Regions from separate parts of the Acinetobacter radioresistens DSM 6976 genome, predicted to be linked through region 1. Evidence: predicted binding sites of a transcription regulator. Region 1 holds the regulator's gene; each other region holds the start of a gene.
What was found. The regulator PhoB, encoded in region 1, activates phosphate uptake and scavenging genes when phosphate is short. The targets are predictions, from matches to a motif close to TGTCATNAANCTGTCATAA.
Positions count from the first base shown of each region.

Region 2: the regulator PhoB is predicted to act here: its motif matches at 2,151-2,169, upstream of ACRAD_RS10605 (inorganic phosphate transporter).
Region 3: the regulator PhoB is predicted to act here: its motif matches at 2,053-2,071, upstream of ACRAD_RS07360 (porin).

Region 1 covers NZ_AP019740.1:2,921,047-2,925,253, reverse strand. Annotated here, with positions in the region: gene phoR (phosphate regulon sensor histidine kinase PhoR) at 1-685, opposite strand, end outside; gene phoB (phosphate regulon transcriptional regulator PhoB) at 695-1,405, opposite strand; gene ACRAD_RS13780 (TetR/AcrR family transcriptional regulator) at 1,644-2,321, opposite strand; gene ACRAD_RS13775 (SDR family NAD(P)-dependent oxidoreductase) at 2,520-3,371, shown strand; gene ACRAD_RS13770 (MATE family efflux transporter) at 3,458-4,207, opposite strand, start outside.
Region 2 covers NZ_AP019740.1:2,259,578-2,263,784, forward strand. Annotated here, with positions in the region: gene ACRAD_RS10600 (hypothetical protein) at 1-409, shown strand, start outside; gene ACRAD_RS10605 (inorganic phosphate transporter) at 487-2,103, opposite strand; gene metH (methionine synthase) at 2,579-4,207, shown strand, end outside.
Region 3 covers NZ_AP019740.1:1,565,091-1,569,297, reverse strand. Annotated here, with positions in the region: gene ACRAD_RS07365 (YidB family protein) at 80-763, shown strand; gene ACRAD_RS07360 (porin) at 805-1,908, opposite strand; gene ACRAD_RS07355 (HIT family protein) at 2,172-2,585, opposite strand; gene ACRAD_RS07350 (YARHG domain-containing protein) at 2,604-2,873, opposite strand; gene ACRAD_RS07345 (hypothetical protein) at 3,614-3,859, shown strand.

The sequences.
Region 1 (4,207 bases):
CAAAATCTTTACGCATCTGTTCCAGGTTTTGCATGCGAGTAACATCATAAGCCACCAGCAAATGACTTTCGCCACCAAAACGGGTTAGCTTGATTTGCACATAGTGGTCTTCATGCACGGGCGACTTCATCTTGATGCCATCTGGCGCCTGATCAATATTTTGAAAATATTCAATAAAAATAGGCTGGCGTAGTATCGTGAGCAGATTACGACCACGATCTAGGGGCTGTATACCAAGCAGTTTTTCAGTAGCCGGATTAAACCATTCTATCTGGTTCAGATCATCAATCAGCATTACTGCTTCAGACAGTGCGACTAATGAAGATTGCGCCCGGTCAATCAGTCCGACCATTTCTGCCTGCACGATGCGTTCCTGACGCTGGGCCCGGTATACATTAAACAGGAGTGCTCCCCAGATACCGTTTAAATTAGGTGGAGCATCATAAGGCCGGTTAGAAATCCATTCATTTACTAAATATAAGGACCGTAGTTGAAAAGCAAAAAACACGACAAAGCCAATGAAAATACAGCTCCAGAAATAGCCGATCCCGAAACCGATCAGACTGGCAACGAGCAGTAGAAAGACCAGCAGCCGTAAGTCCTGTTTAGCAAAAGTCCACAAACTGCTGTATCGGAATTTTTTGTAGTCCCGGGCCAGCTCAGGAACCGGATATGGTTCATACATAAAGTCAGTTTAACCTAGAGCGACATCAGCACGGGTCGAGAAGCGGTAACCGGTTCCACGTACAGTCTGTACAAAGCGGTCGGCACCATAAGGCTCAAGCACCTTGCGTAAACGTCGGATATGTACATCAATGGTACGATCTTCAATATATACATTTCCGCCCCAGACCTGGTCAAGTAACTGGGCACGGGTATAAGCACGCTCTGGATGAGTCATGAAGAACGCCAGTAAGCGATACTCGGTTGGCCCCATTTCCAGAATGGAATCACCAAAGCTGACACGTTGACTGACCGGATCTAATAGCAGGCCATTTGCATCAATTGTTTTCTCACCGCTCAAGGCATTGGCACGGCGCAGTACAGCTTTAATTCGGGAAACCAGTTCACGAGTTGAGAATGGCTTGGTCATGTAATCATCTGCACCGGCATCAAGGCCTTGTACTTTATGGTCCTCTTCGCCACGGGCAGTGAGCATAATTACCGGAATTTCAGAAAGATTTTCATCGCGCTTCAGACGGCGACACAGATCAACACCACTGATGCCGCCTGGCATCATCCAGTCCAGAAGAATCAGGGCCGGGCGCTGATCAACAATCATCTGATGAGCCTGCTTGGCATCTTCAGCTTGCAGACATTGAAAACCTGCCATGTCCAGAGAGGTATGAATCATTTCACGGATCGGTAATTCATCATCTACAATTAAAATATAATCATCTTTCACAGCGCAATACCCTATTCGTTATTAACGGTGAACCGTTTTTATTTATGACAGGCTTATTACAAAGATAAATTATGACAGTATCATTGCAAAAATGGAGACAAACTCTATTTTAGCAATTATTTGTGACAAATATTACATTCAAATAGCAGCTCTGCGAAAGTATGGTATTAATAATTCAGAAATTATCACAATATTAAATTAAGAAAGATAAGCGATCAGCTCACAATTTAAAGAAAGACTATTTCTCAAATTTTTCTAATAATGCCATAAATACCACTTGGGCTGCTGCCAGTATATCTTCAAGACTCTGTTTAAAACCGCCCATAACCCAGCGAATTGCCAGCTGTGTGACATAACCGTTCAGGCCAGTCGCAATCAGTGAAACCTCATGCTGGCTACGGCTTAGATGCGGCATCATTAACATCACAAAAGCCTGAATCATTCGATCAAAACGCAGCATGGTTTCCTGAATGGTAGCCTGGTTATGCAATTCCTGAACCAGCATGGCATCCACATAAATGATACGTGCAACCCGTGGATCATCTTTTAACATGTTGAGTAAAGCCCGTAAGCCGGCTTCAATCATTTTATCAGGATTAGGCGAAGCCTGCATAATAGCCTGCATTACCCTTTGCTGTAGCTCTTCAATCAGCTGGAGAAAAATAGTCTGGAACAGCTGTTCACTTTTCTTAAAAGATTCATAAAAATAACGTTCAGTCAGTCCGGCTTCACGGCAAATATCTTTAACCGTAACTGAAAAAAAACCTTGAGTACCGTAAGCCTCAATTCCGGCTTCAATCAGCTTGGTGCGACGTGCAAGTTTACGTTCTGACAGAGATAATCCCTTGAACTGACGTTCCCTCGAACTGGCAACTGTATCTGCCTGTGGCTCCTGAGCATATTCTGACTGACTCATCTTTACCTATTATCTATAGAATTCTATGGCAGCCATTTTAACAAGTTTTTTAAACGAAGGTGCTGTCAGATACTGCCGTTTATTTTTCATGCATTTTTAACTTTAAAGAAATATTGACAATATGAATTGTCAAAATTATATTGAAAAGGAAATTTGCTATCTATCTGCCACTGCAGAGAGAAAAATAAAGGAACATGCATGAAGAATTTTAAAAATAAAGTTGCTGCCATTACAGGTGCAGGCTCAGGGATTGGCCAACAGCTGGCGGTTTTGCTGGCTAAACAGGGCTGCCATTTGTCTTTAAGTGATGTTAATGCGCAAGGCCTGCAAAAGACTGTCGAACTGTTAAAAGACAGTAATGTACGAATCACGACCCAGATAGTGGATGTGGCAGATCGTGAAGCAGTAAAAGCATGGGCTGAAGAAACTGTCAGAAATCATGGGTCGGTAAATCTGATTTTTAATAATGCCGGCGTTGCTTTAGCTTCAACAGTCGAAGGTGCCAATTATGATGAGCTGGAATGGATTGTCGGAATTAATTTCTGGGGCGTAGTATATGGCACTAAAGAATTTCTGCCTTATCTGAAAAAGAGTGGTGATGGGCATATTGTCAATATTTCCAGTTTATTTGGTCTGACAGCTCAGCCTACTCAGTCTGCCTATAATGCGACCAAATTTGCAGTGCGTGGTTTTACTGAATCATTACGTCAGGAACTGGACCTGCAAAAATGTGGGGTAAGTGCCTTATGTGTGCATCCAGGCGGTATTCGTACCAATATTGCCAATGCTGCTAAAGTCAATCAAAGTCTTAAATCACTAGGCATGCATCCCGAAAAATCAGTCAGTTCATTCAACAAACTGCTCCGTATTCCACCAGAAGAGGCTGCTCGCCAAATTCTGGATGCAGTACTGAAAGACAAGCGCCGTCTATTGATTGGTAATGATGCAAAATTTCTGGATGCCTTGCAGCGCGTTATGCCGGCCAAATACCAATATATTACTGGTCTGCTGACTGGCATGAATAAAAAACCACGTAACCAGATCGTATAACTGTTTATTAATATACTAAATAAAAAAAGCCCAGATCCTATTATCGGTTCTGGGCTTTTTAATACCTAAAAGAAGAGGGTATTATTTTAAATTAATACCTCTACAGTTTTTTTCTTCCATACAAACTGGTAATACAAACCTTGTAAAATACAGAGACTTACAAAAGCAAGTGCATAGGCATACCAGATTCCTTTAAGGCCCCAGATTTGACTAAACCAGTAAGCGCATGGCAGTTCAATCGCTAAAATAGCAAAGATATTGATGAGCATCGGTACAGTTACGGTGCCACTGGCACGCATGATGGAGGCGAAAATGGCACTGGCTCCAAAAAACAGAATAGACCACAGTACAATAAACAGTAACTGCTGACCCAGCTCGACTACTTCCGGATCGGTAATAAAAAGTGCCATCAGATACTTCGAGAAAAGATAGCCTAATATTACCAGAATGCCAGTGATGACAAAATTCATGCCGAGCGCAGTACGGCTCACCCGTGACAGTAAATCGTTTCTACCCGCCCCAATCGCTTGGGCTGCAAAAATTGAAGCTGCGATACCTATAGAGAGTGCTGGGAACTGGATATAGTTTAAAACCTGGTTAACTGCACCATAAGCTGCTGTAGCATGGGCACCAAAACGGTTAACCAGCCCCACAATGACCAGGCCAGCTACAGAGGTGGTTACCATCTGGATGCCAGTAGGAATACCTAGCCTTAAAATAATTTTACTTAATTTTGGCTGATGACGGATATAACTGAACAGCTCCCGGTCTGGACGTAAAGGATGATGTTTTTTATTCAGATAAACTGCAAGAAAGCCCAGCACCGCAAGATAGCC
Region 2 (4,207 bases), 660 kb from region 1:
CAAGCGCCTACAACAATGGCGCGCTGTACTCGCACGCCATCAGGGTCAACAGGTCAGTATTAATATTGCCCCGTCAACCACGACGCATTCTGTCACCAAGAATCCATTACTAAAGGCTGCCTTTACTGGCGCCAGCTTATTTGATGTAGAAGCATTTGCACCTGAAACTACCAATGCCATCATGGCAGCCCTATGGATCCACGATCTGCGCAATCCTGATTCAGCTGCACATCCAGACACTGCACTAGAACATCCTTTAGAGCTGATGATGGAAGGTGCTAACCATGGCGGTCTGTGGCGTGTCGCTTATCTGGCACGAACTGCACTACCTTTTGCTGCCTTATATGGCCTGGCTTCAGATAAACTGCCAGTAGAAAAACTTCTTTCAAAATTCAAAAAGAAAAGCTGAAGCTTTTTCTGAACAAACAATAGCAGATACAAAAAAAAGCTTTGCCGAGGCAAAGCTTTTTTTAATGTCTATTTTAATTAAACAAATAACTTGAGAAACAGCCAATATAAACCGCCAGATAAGCAAATGGTTGCTGGCAGTGTAAATACCCATGCGGACAGAATAGTTTTGACAGTATTAAAGTTCAGGCCAGATTTATTGGCCACCATGGTACCTGCAACTGCACTGTTTAAAACATGTGTAGTCGATACAGGCATACCCAGGCCATCTGCTGCAGCAATTGTAGACATAGCTACCAGCTCGGCAGACATCCCCTGACCATAAGTCATATGATGCTTACCAATACGCTCACCTACTGTCACGACAATTCGCTTCCAGCCCACCATAGTTCCAAGGCCCAGTGCCAGGGCTACCGCCACTTTGACCCAAGTCGGAATATATTGCAGGAATGAATCCAGATTATCGCGATATTCATCTACCAGTTTATTCTGAGCTTCAGGTAACGCAGGTAAGGCCTCTGCCTTATCTAGACGCTTAAATGTAGTGGTACTCAGGTACATGTCATTACGAATTTCGCTGACTACTGCTTCAGGCATGTCTCTTAAATTATCATAGGCTGCTACACGCTCACCCAGATGGTCAGTCAGGCTTGCCAATGCTGGCACTACTTCAGGACTAATTTCCTTGGTCTGGATATAACGGGTCAGTACAGTCCGTGCCTGCTCATCCGGGATATCCTGATAATTAGCATAAATAGCAGAAGCAGTTTGAGTAGATAGCTGTTCAAATGACTGTAAATGTGCCTGATCCAGATTTTTATTCAGAGAGTAAGCTAAAGGTACCAGACCAATCAGAATCAGCATGATTAGGCCCATGCCCTTTTGCCCATCATTTGATCCATGAGCAAAGCTAACACCGGTACAGGTAAAAATCAGGATGGCACGGATCAGTGGCGGAGGCGGCTTGTTTCCTTTTGGCGGCTGAAACAGTTCCATTTGTTTCTTAAAAATCTTTTTAACCAGCAGGAACAAGACCGCAGCAAATGCAAAACCAATTAGTGGTGAAAACAGTAAGGCCTTACCCACCTTGATGACCTGATCCATATCGATACCACTGGCACCAGTCGCGGCATTTAGAAGATGGTTCATGATACCCACCCCCAAGATTGAACCGATCAGGGTATGCGAACTTGAGGCAGGTATACCAAGAAACCAGGTACCCAGGTTCCAGATGATTGCGGCAATCAGTAAAGCAAATACCATCGCAAAACCGGCACCGCTACTGACATTCATAATCAGCTCAACCGGAAGCAGCGCAATAATACCGTACGCGACTGCCCCACTTGCTACCATTACCCCAAGAAAATTACAAAAGCCTGCCCACATCACAGCCACAGGTGCTGGCAAGGCATTGGTATAGATAACCGTCGCTACAGCATTAGCTGTATCATGAAAACCATTAACAAATTCAAAGCCTAATGCAATTAATAAAGCAGTGGCTAGCAGAATAATAGAATATAAACCAAGCGGCGGAACATGAGCCAGATCAGCATTTACCTGAAAGCCAATGTAAATTAGCGTGGCAACAATTACCGTCAGGAACACCGGCATAAAAAACTTCGGTGTTGGCACGTGTACATTACTGGATGCCACGGGAAGTACTGGATCTGAATCGGGAGGAATATTCGAATTCATCTAGATGGTTTAAGAGGATAATAAAATCCCCTTATTCTTTATTTAAATTGTGACAATTATATGACAAAAGGGTGTCATATAAAGCCAATTTTCATCTAATTGAGCTTATTTAGGTCATCCTTAGAACCCATACCTTTGTCCTCATTCTATTCCTACTATTTTTTATATTTCTAAATTCAATAACTTATATTCAAAATAATAAAAAAGAACAAGCTACGGGCTAATAAATTACTTTCATTGAATTATTACAGCTATAAGTCACCAATTGTCTGTTTCATGTTCAGTTAATGACTATGCTGCAAAGATATTGCAATTTCATGAAAAAATACAGGATCAATCAGGTAAAAGTAGCCGGCTATATCAGGAATAGCCACAATCCTTATAGGAAATGCTTAACATGCAAAGGCATAACTATATAAGTTGAATCTGTTACAATAGCGCCCATTTTACAGTTATCCGCATTGGGGGTCTCTTCATGTCTACGCTTGCCACCCTAAAAGAGCTTCTTGCCAAACGCATCCTGATTATTGACGGTGCGATGGGAACCATGATCCAGCGTCATAGGCTTGAGGAAGCAGATTATCGTGGTGAACGTTTTGCAGACTGGGCCCATGACCTGAAGGGTAATAACGACCTGCTGGTATTGACTCAGCCACAAATTATTCAGGACATACATGAAGCTTACCTGGATGCTGGTGCAGATATTATCGAGACCAACAGTTTTAATGGTACCCGCGTTTCCATGTCAGACTACCATATGGAAGATCTGGTACCAGAAATTAATCGTGAAGCTGCACGGCTGGCCAAAGCAGCTTGTGAAAAATATTCAACCCCTGATAAACCGCGCTTTGTGGCCGGTGTACTTGGCCCTACTTCACGTACTTGTTCTATATCACCGGATGTTAATAACCCGGCGTTTCGTAATATTACTTTTGATGCCCTAAAAGAAAACTATATAGAAGCGACTCATGCCCTCATTGAAGGCGGTGCAGATATTATTCTGATTGAAACCGTGTTCGATACCCTGAACTGTAAGGCAGCTATTTTTGCGGTAAAGGAAGTCTTTAAAGAATTAGGTTATGAATTACCCTTAATGATTTCCGGCACGATCACAGATGCTTCCGGACGTACGCTGACCGGACAAACTGCTGAAGCCTTCTGGAATTCGGTGCGCCACGGCGATCTGCTTTCAATCGGATTTAACTGTGCCTTGGGTGCAGATGCCATGCGCCCACATGTTAAAACAGTGGCTGATGTTGCTGATGTATTTGTTTCTGCCCATCCGAATGCCGGTTTGCCCAATGCTTTTGGCGGTTATGATGAAACACCGGAAGAAACTGCTGCATTTCTGAAAGAGTTTGCAGAAAGTGGCTTAATCAATATTACCGGTGGCTGCTGTGGTACGACTCCGGACCATATACGAGCCATTTATAATGCTGTAAAAGATATTGCTCCCCGCCAGATACCCCAGATTAAACCAGCCTGCCGACTGAGTGGTCTGGAGCCATTTAATATTTACGATGAATCACTATTTGTAAACGTAGGTGAACGAACCAACGTAACCGGTTCAAAGAAATTTGCACGTCTGATCCGTGAAGAGAATTATGCAGAAGCATTGGATGTTGCCCGTCAACAGGTCGAAGGCGGTGCCCAGATTATCGATATCAATATGGACGAAGGGATGCTTGATTCGCAAAATGCGATGGTGACATTCCTGAACCTGATTGCTTCTGAGCCTGATATTTCCCGTGTACCGATCATGATTGACTCATCAAAATGGGAAATTATCGAGGCAGGACTGAAATGTGTACAAGGCAAAGCCGTAGTAAACTCAATCTCGCTGAAAGAAGGTTATGATGAGTTTGTAGAGAAAGCACGTTTATGCCGTCAGTATGGCGCGGCTGTCATTGTTATGGCTTTTGATGAAAAAGGTCAGGCCGATACGGTTGAGCGCAAGAAAGAAATCTGTAAACGATCTTATGATGTGCTGGTCAATGAAGTTGGCTTTCCTTCTGAAGATATTATTTTTGACCCGAATGTCTTTGCGGTAGCGACAGGTATTGAAGAACACAACAACTATGGTGTGGACTTTATTGAAGCAACA
Region 3 (4,207 bases), 1.4 Mb from region 1:
AATATACAAATCAGACTTTGTTTCACCCGGTCGGGTACACTTATGCTTTAAGGAAGATAACACTTTCAAGGAGTAAGTGATGACCAACTTGACCAATATAGTGGAAATGCTGGCGAAGCAGGCATTAGGAAACCAGCAACCACAAAATAATCAGCAGCAGAACACGCAGCAGCCAAGTGGTCTCGGCGGAATTCTTGGAGCAGTTCTAGGTCAGCTCGGTGGCCAGAATACGCAGGCTAACCATCAGAATACCCAGAATCAGGGCCGTCAATCCGGTTTAGGTGGCGTTTTAGGTTCAGTACTTGAGCAATTTGGTCATGGTAACCAGCGTCAACAGCAACCACGCCAGACTCAAAATGAAGTACCGCATAACAGTGGAAATAACAGTACCAAAACTTTATTGATCGCCGTGTTGCCACTGGTTCTAGCCTGGATTCAGAAGCAGGGTGGTCTTCAAGGTGCATTAGACAAATTGCGTAATGCCGGTCTTGGAAATCAGGTACAGAACTGGGTAGACCCAAACCAGAGCAATAAAGAAAATGCGCCGCAGCAAAATATACAAAGTTTATTTGATGATCAGGAAGTCGAGAAAGTTGCTGAACAGACACATGCACCTAAACAGGATGTATACAGTGCTATTTCTTCAGTATTACCACAAATCATTGATGCGCTGACTCCACAAGGTGAGAAGACTAACAAACAGGAAGCCAACAATGATATTCAAAATGTTTTAAATATGGTTTCCGGTTTTCTGAAACGTTAAATTAAAAAAGGGCATATAGCCCTTTTTTTAAATTGCCAGAATTAGAATTTTATTTCCATACCTAAACCGTATACGCTTTCATCTGCATTACCTTTAGCTGGGGAGTTATCCCATTCACGCTGAACAGCACTGGCAAAGAGTTTAGCCTGGCTATTGAGTTTGTAATCTGCGCCAATTCCCCACTGGTCAACTGAGCTGTCACCTGACGCACCTGCAAGAACTGCATAGTCAGTGTCTGCTGACTGATACTGTGCCTTGAATGTCCAAGGCGTGTTTGCAAGTTTATAAGTCGCAGAAATTAACCATGCTTTTTCTTCTACGTTGCTATAATCTCCAGCATAGGTAACAACACCATCAGTTACTACACGGGGCTTGATATTATTATAATCCGAAATTTCAGCAGTCTGCCACATTGCCCCTAAATACAGGCCTGGCACACCGATTTTACCCAAGTCAAAAGAGGCACCTAGGCGGAATGCATCAGCAGGAATATCCTTAAGACCAACCGCAGCAAAATCGCCAATTGATTTAAAGTTTCCAGCAATCACACCTTCAAAACCATAATCTTTATTAGCATAAGATAGTGAAGTTGAAAGGCCATCTCCTAGGCTGTCACGAGCACCGTCTGTATATTTGTTGGTTTCAGTATTTGACTCGCCTTGCTGAGCCTGTAGGGCAAATACTACACCGGCGAGTAATTTCGGATCTGTCTCAAGACTGATCACATTTTCAACCCGCTCTTCACCATACATCATTTCTTTAATATCGGCGTGTGCATAATCATTAAATACATCACGATAACCGCCTGCTGCATCTTTAAATGGTGTATCTATAATACCGGCTCTTAAAGTACCGATTTCTGCCCATTTTAAGCCGGCAAAAATGTTACGTTTCTTGAATACATCATCGCCACCATCTACATCAATTTCCCATTCAGCCTGATACACTGCAGATAACTGATCTGTCAGTTTTTCTTCGCCTTTAATCCCCAGACGAGAAGCATTCGAGTTAACTTCAATTTTGTCATCTTTGCCATTATCGTAACTGTCAACGCTGACATTTACTTTACCGTACAAAGTTGGCGCTGCTTGCGCTGCGTTTAAGCTTAAAGTTGCTACTGTAGCAGCGAGAAGCAATTTTTTCATTGAGATTTCTCCAAAAACAATTCTTTAAAATGGCTATTTGCCTTGCTAACTCTTTTTTATAGTTTGCCTGTGTACAAAAAGTTACATAAGCTCACCAACTTGCTAAGCAGTATCTGCAAACTGTGTGACAGAGAAGTGAAAGAAAAATGACAGTTTAATGAAGGATAAAAAGAGGAAAGAAGAATTAGATTATTTTTTATACTTTTGAAATTTAAACAAAAATGGAGCCGAAGCTCCATTAGGTTTTAATTGAAAATAAGGCTTTAAAGAGCAGCACGGATTCTCTCTGCAATAGCCTTAATTTTCTCCTGATCTCCTATTTCAGCCGCATGGCGACCTAGCTGGTGCACTGAACTTGGAATCAGATGAAAATGAACGTGCGGCACAGTTTGTCCAGCAGCAGCGCCTGAAAGCTGCATTAAAACAATTCCCTCGGCATTCAATGCTTTCTCTATTGCTTTTGCAATTTTCTGTACTATCTGAATACTATAAGCAGCGGCTTCTGCTGGCAGGTCAAGTAATGTAACTGCCGGTGTTTTAGGGATGACCAATGTATGACCTTCGGCTTGCGGCATAATATCCATAAAAGCAAGAACCTGATCATCTTCATAAACTTTAATTGCAGGTAATTCACCACGAATAATTCTTGCAAAGATATTTTGGTCATCGTAAGCCATAGCTCTTCCTTTCAGTAGTTATTTACAGTTCAGCTCTTTCTGGCGCTCTTTAATTTCATCAAGACGTTGCTGCTCTTTTTCAGAGAATTTAGGTTTTGAAGTATAGCAGTTTTCATTACCAAACTTCTCTTTTGCATCCTTATCTTTAAAACAGAAGCCTTTAGAAGCGTAAATAACATTATAGTCATTTTTGAGCTTTTGACACTCCTGTTCCGGAGTGGCAGCCTGTGCACTTATACCTGCCAAGCTAATCAGACCAGCAAATAATGCAACAGTAAAATTTTTCATAAGAGTTTCCTCTAGACCTGCAGTGTATATCAATATACTCACAATATCGGGTCTACTTGTGTTTATTCAATGACTAAAAATTACTCGAGTGTAATTCTAGTCCATAATTACTCCATATAGTATAAAAACTTCATATCCTAATAATTTTAAAAAAATATAAAAAACACTAACTTAAGTTGTTTTATATCCCTTTTTACCTTACTAGGTTTTGCTACTCGTCGCTTTTTGTATGTTTATTTACCTGCTACTTTGCACTACTATTATCTGATGATGTTGAGGCGCACAAGCAAAAAGGTTTATATTTCTCTTTTCTTATCAGGCAATACAACCAAATCAATATAACGCTTAGAAAATAAATTTAATCAAATAGAGTAGAAGTATTGAGTTGAGTAAAGGGAAAGGTAATGCCATATATCGCTGAAAACAGCTCGCCCTGCTTTTCATTGGCAGACTGAGCTGGCGAAGACTATTAGATTTACCCCAGCGGCCACTTTAAACAAGACATCGACATTGAATACAAGGCCATACTTAAGATAGCCAGAAAGATTAGTACTAAACGGGTTGAGGCCTAACATTTGAAGGGTATCAATAGACGAAAATATATACCAAAATATTTCTATTACAGAAAATCTGATATACAGATAAAAATTTTTGGCTTACAAAACTAATTTTTATCGCCAAGTAAGTTAGATAGAAAAGTGTTAATACTGGTTTATATTTTTAAGAATTGAGAATGAACTATGTTAATTAAACAATTGATCGCAAGATTACAGACCTTTGATCCGGATCTTAAAGTTCTAATCGCTAATGAGGAAGATGGAATTACTGCTGAAGGTGAAGCCCTTAGAATATTTGATATTAGTGGAATGAATATTGTAGAAACTGAAATGAGTAAGAAATATGAGGAAGAAATTAATTTTAAATTTGAAGGCCCCACTGAAAAATCTCAGAAAATTCTATTCATTAAAACCTTAGCTCAAGGTTAATATAAAGAACTTGATATATCTTTAAAAAGGCACTTTAGAGTGTTTTTTATTTAACTTTTCTAATTTGCTTGTGTATTTTAGTGATGAATACACCTTCGATGTAATTCTCACCATTCGAGCCAGTAGTGTAATACAAAATACATTTTTACGATGGGATGAGTATCGAATTGGATAAGCTTAACTTCGATAGTTTGAATCTTTTGATCTAGCTTTGAAAAAAGTTTATTTATATAGTTATCCGAATAATTTAAATAGATAATCAGGATCTTCTTCCATTGCCTTGTACAGGTAAAAAACCACTATTAAAACCGCCAAAATTGCTAAAATTAGTATCCAAGATAATTTATT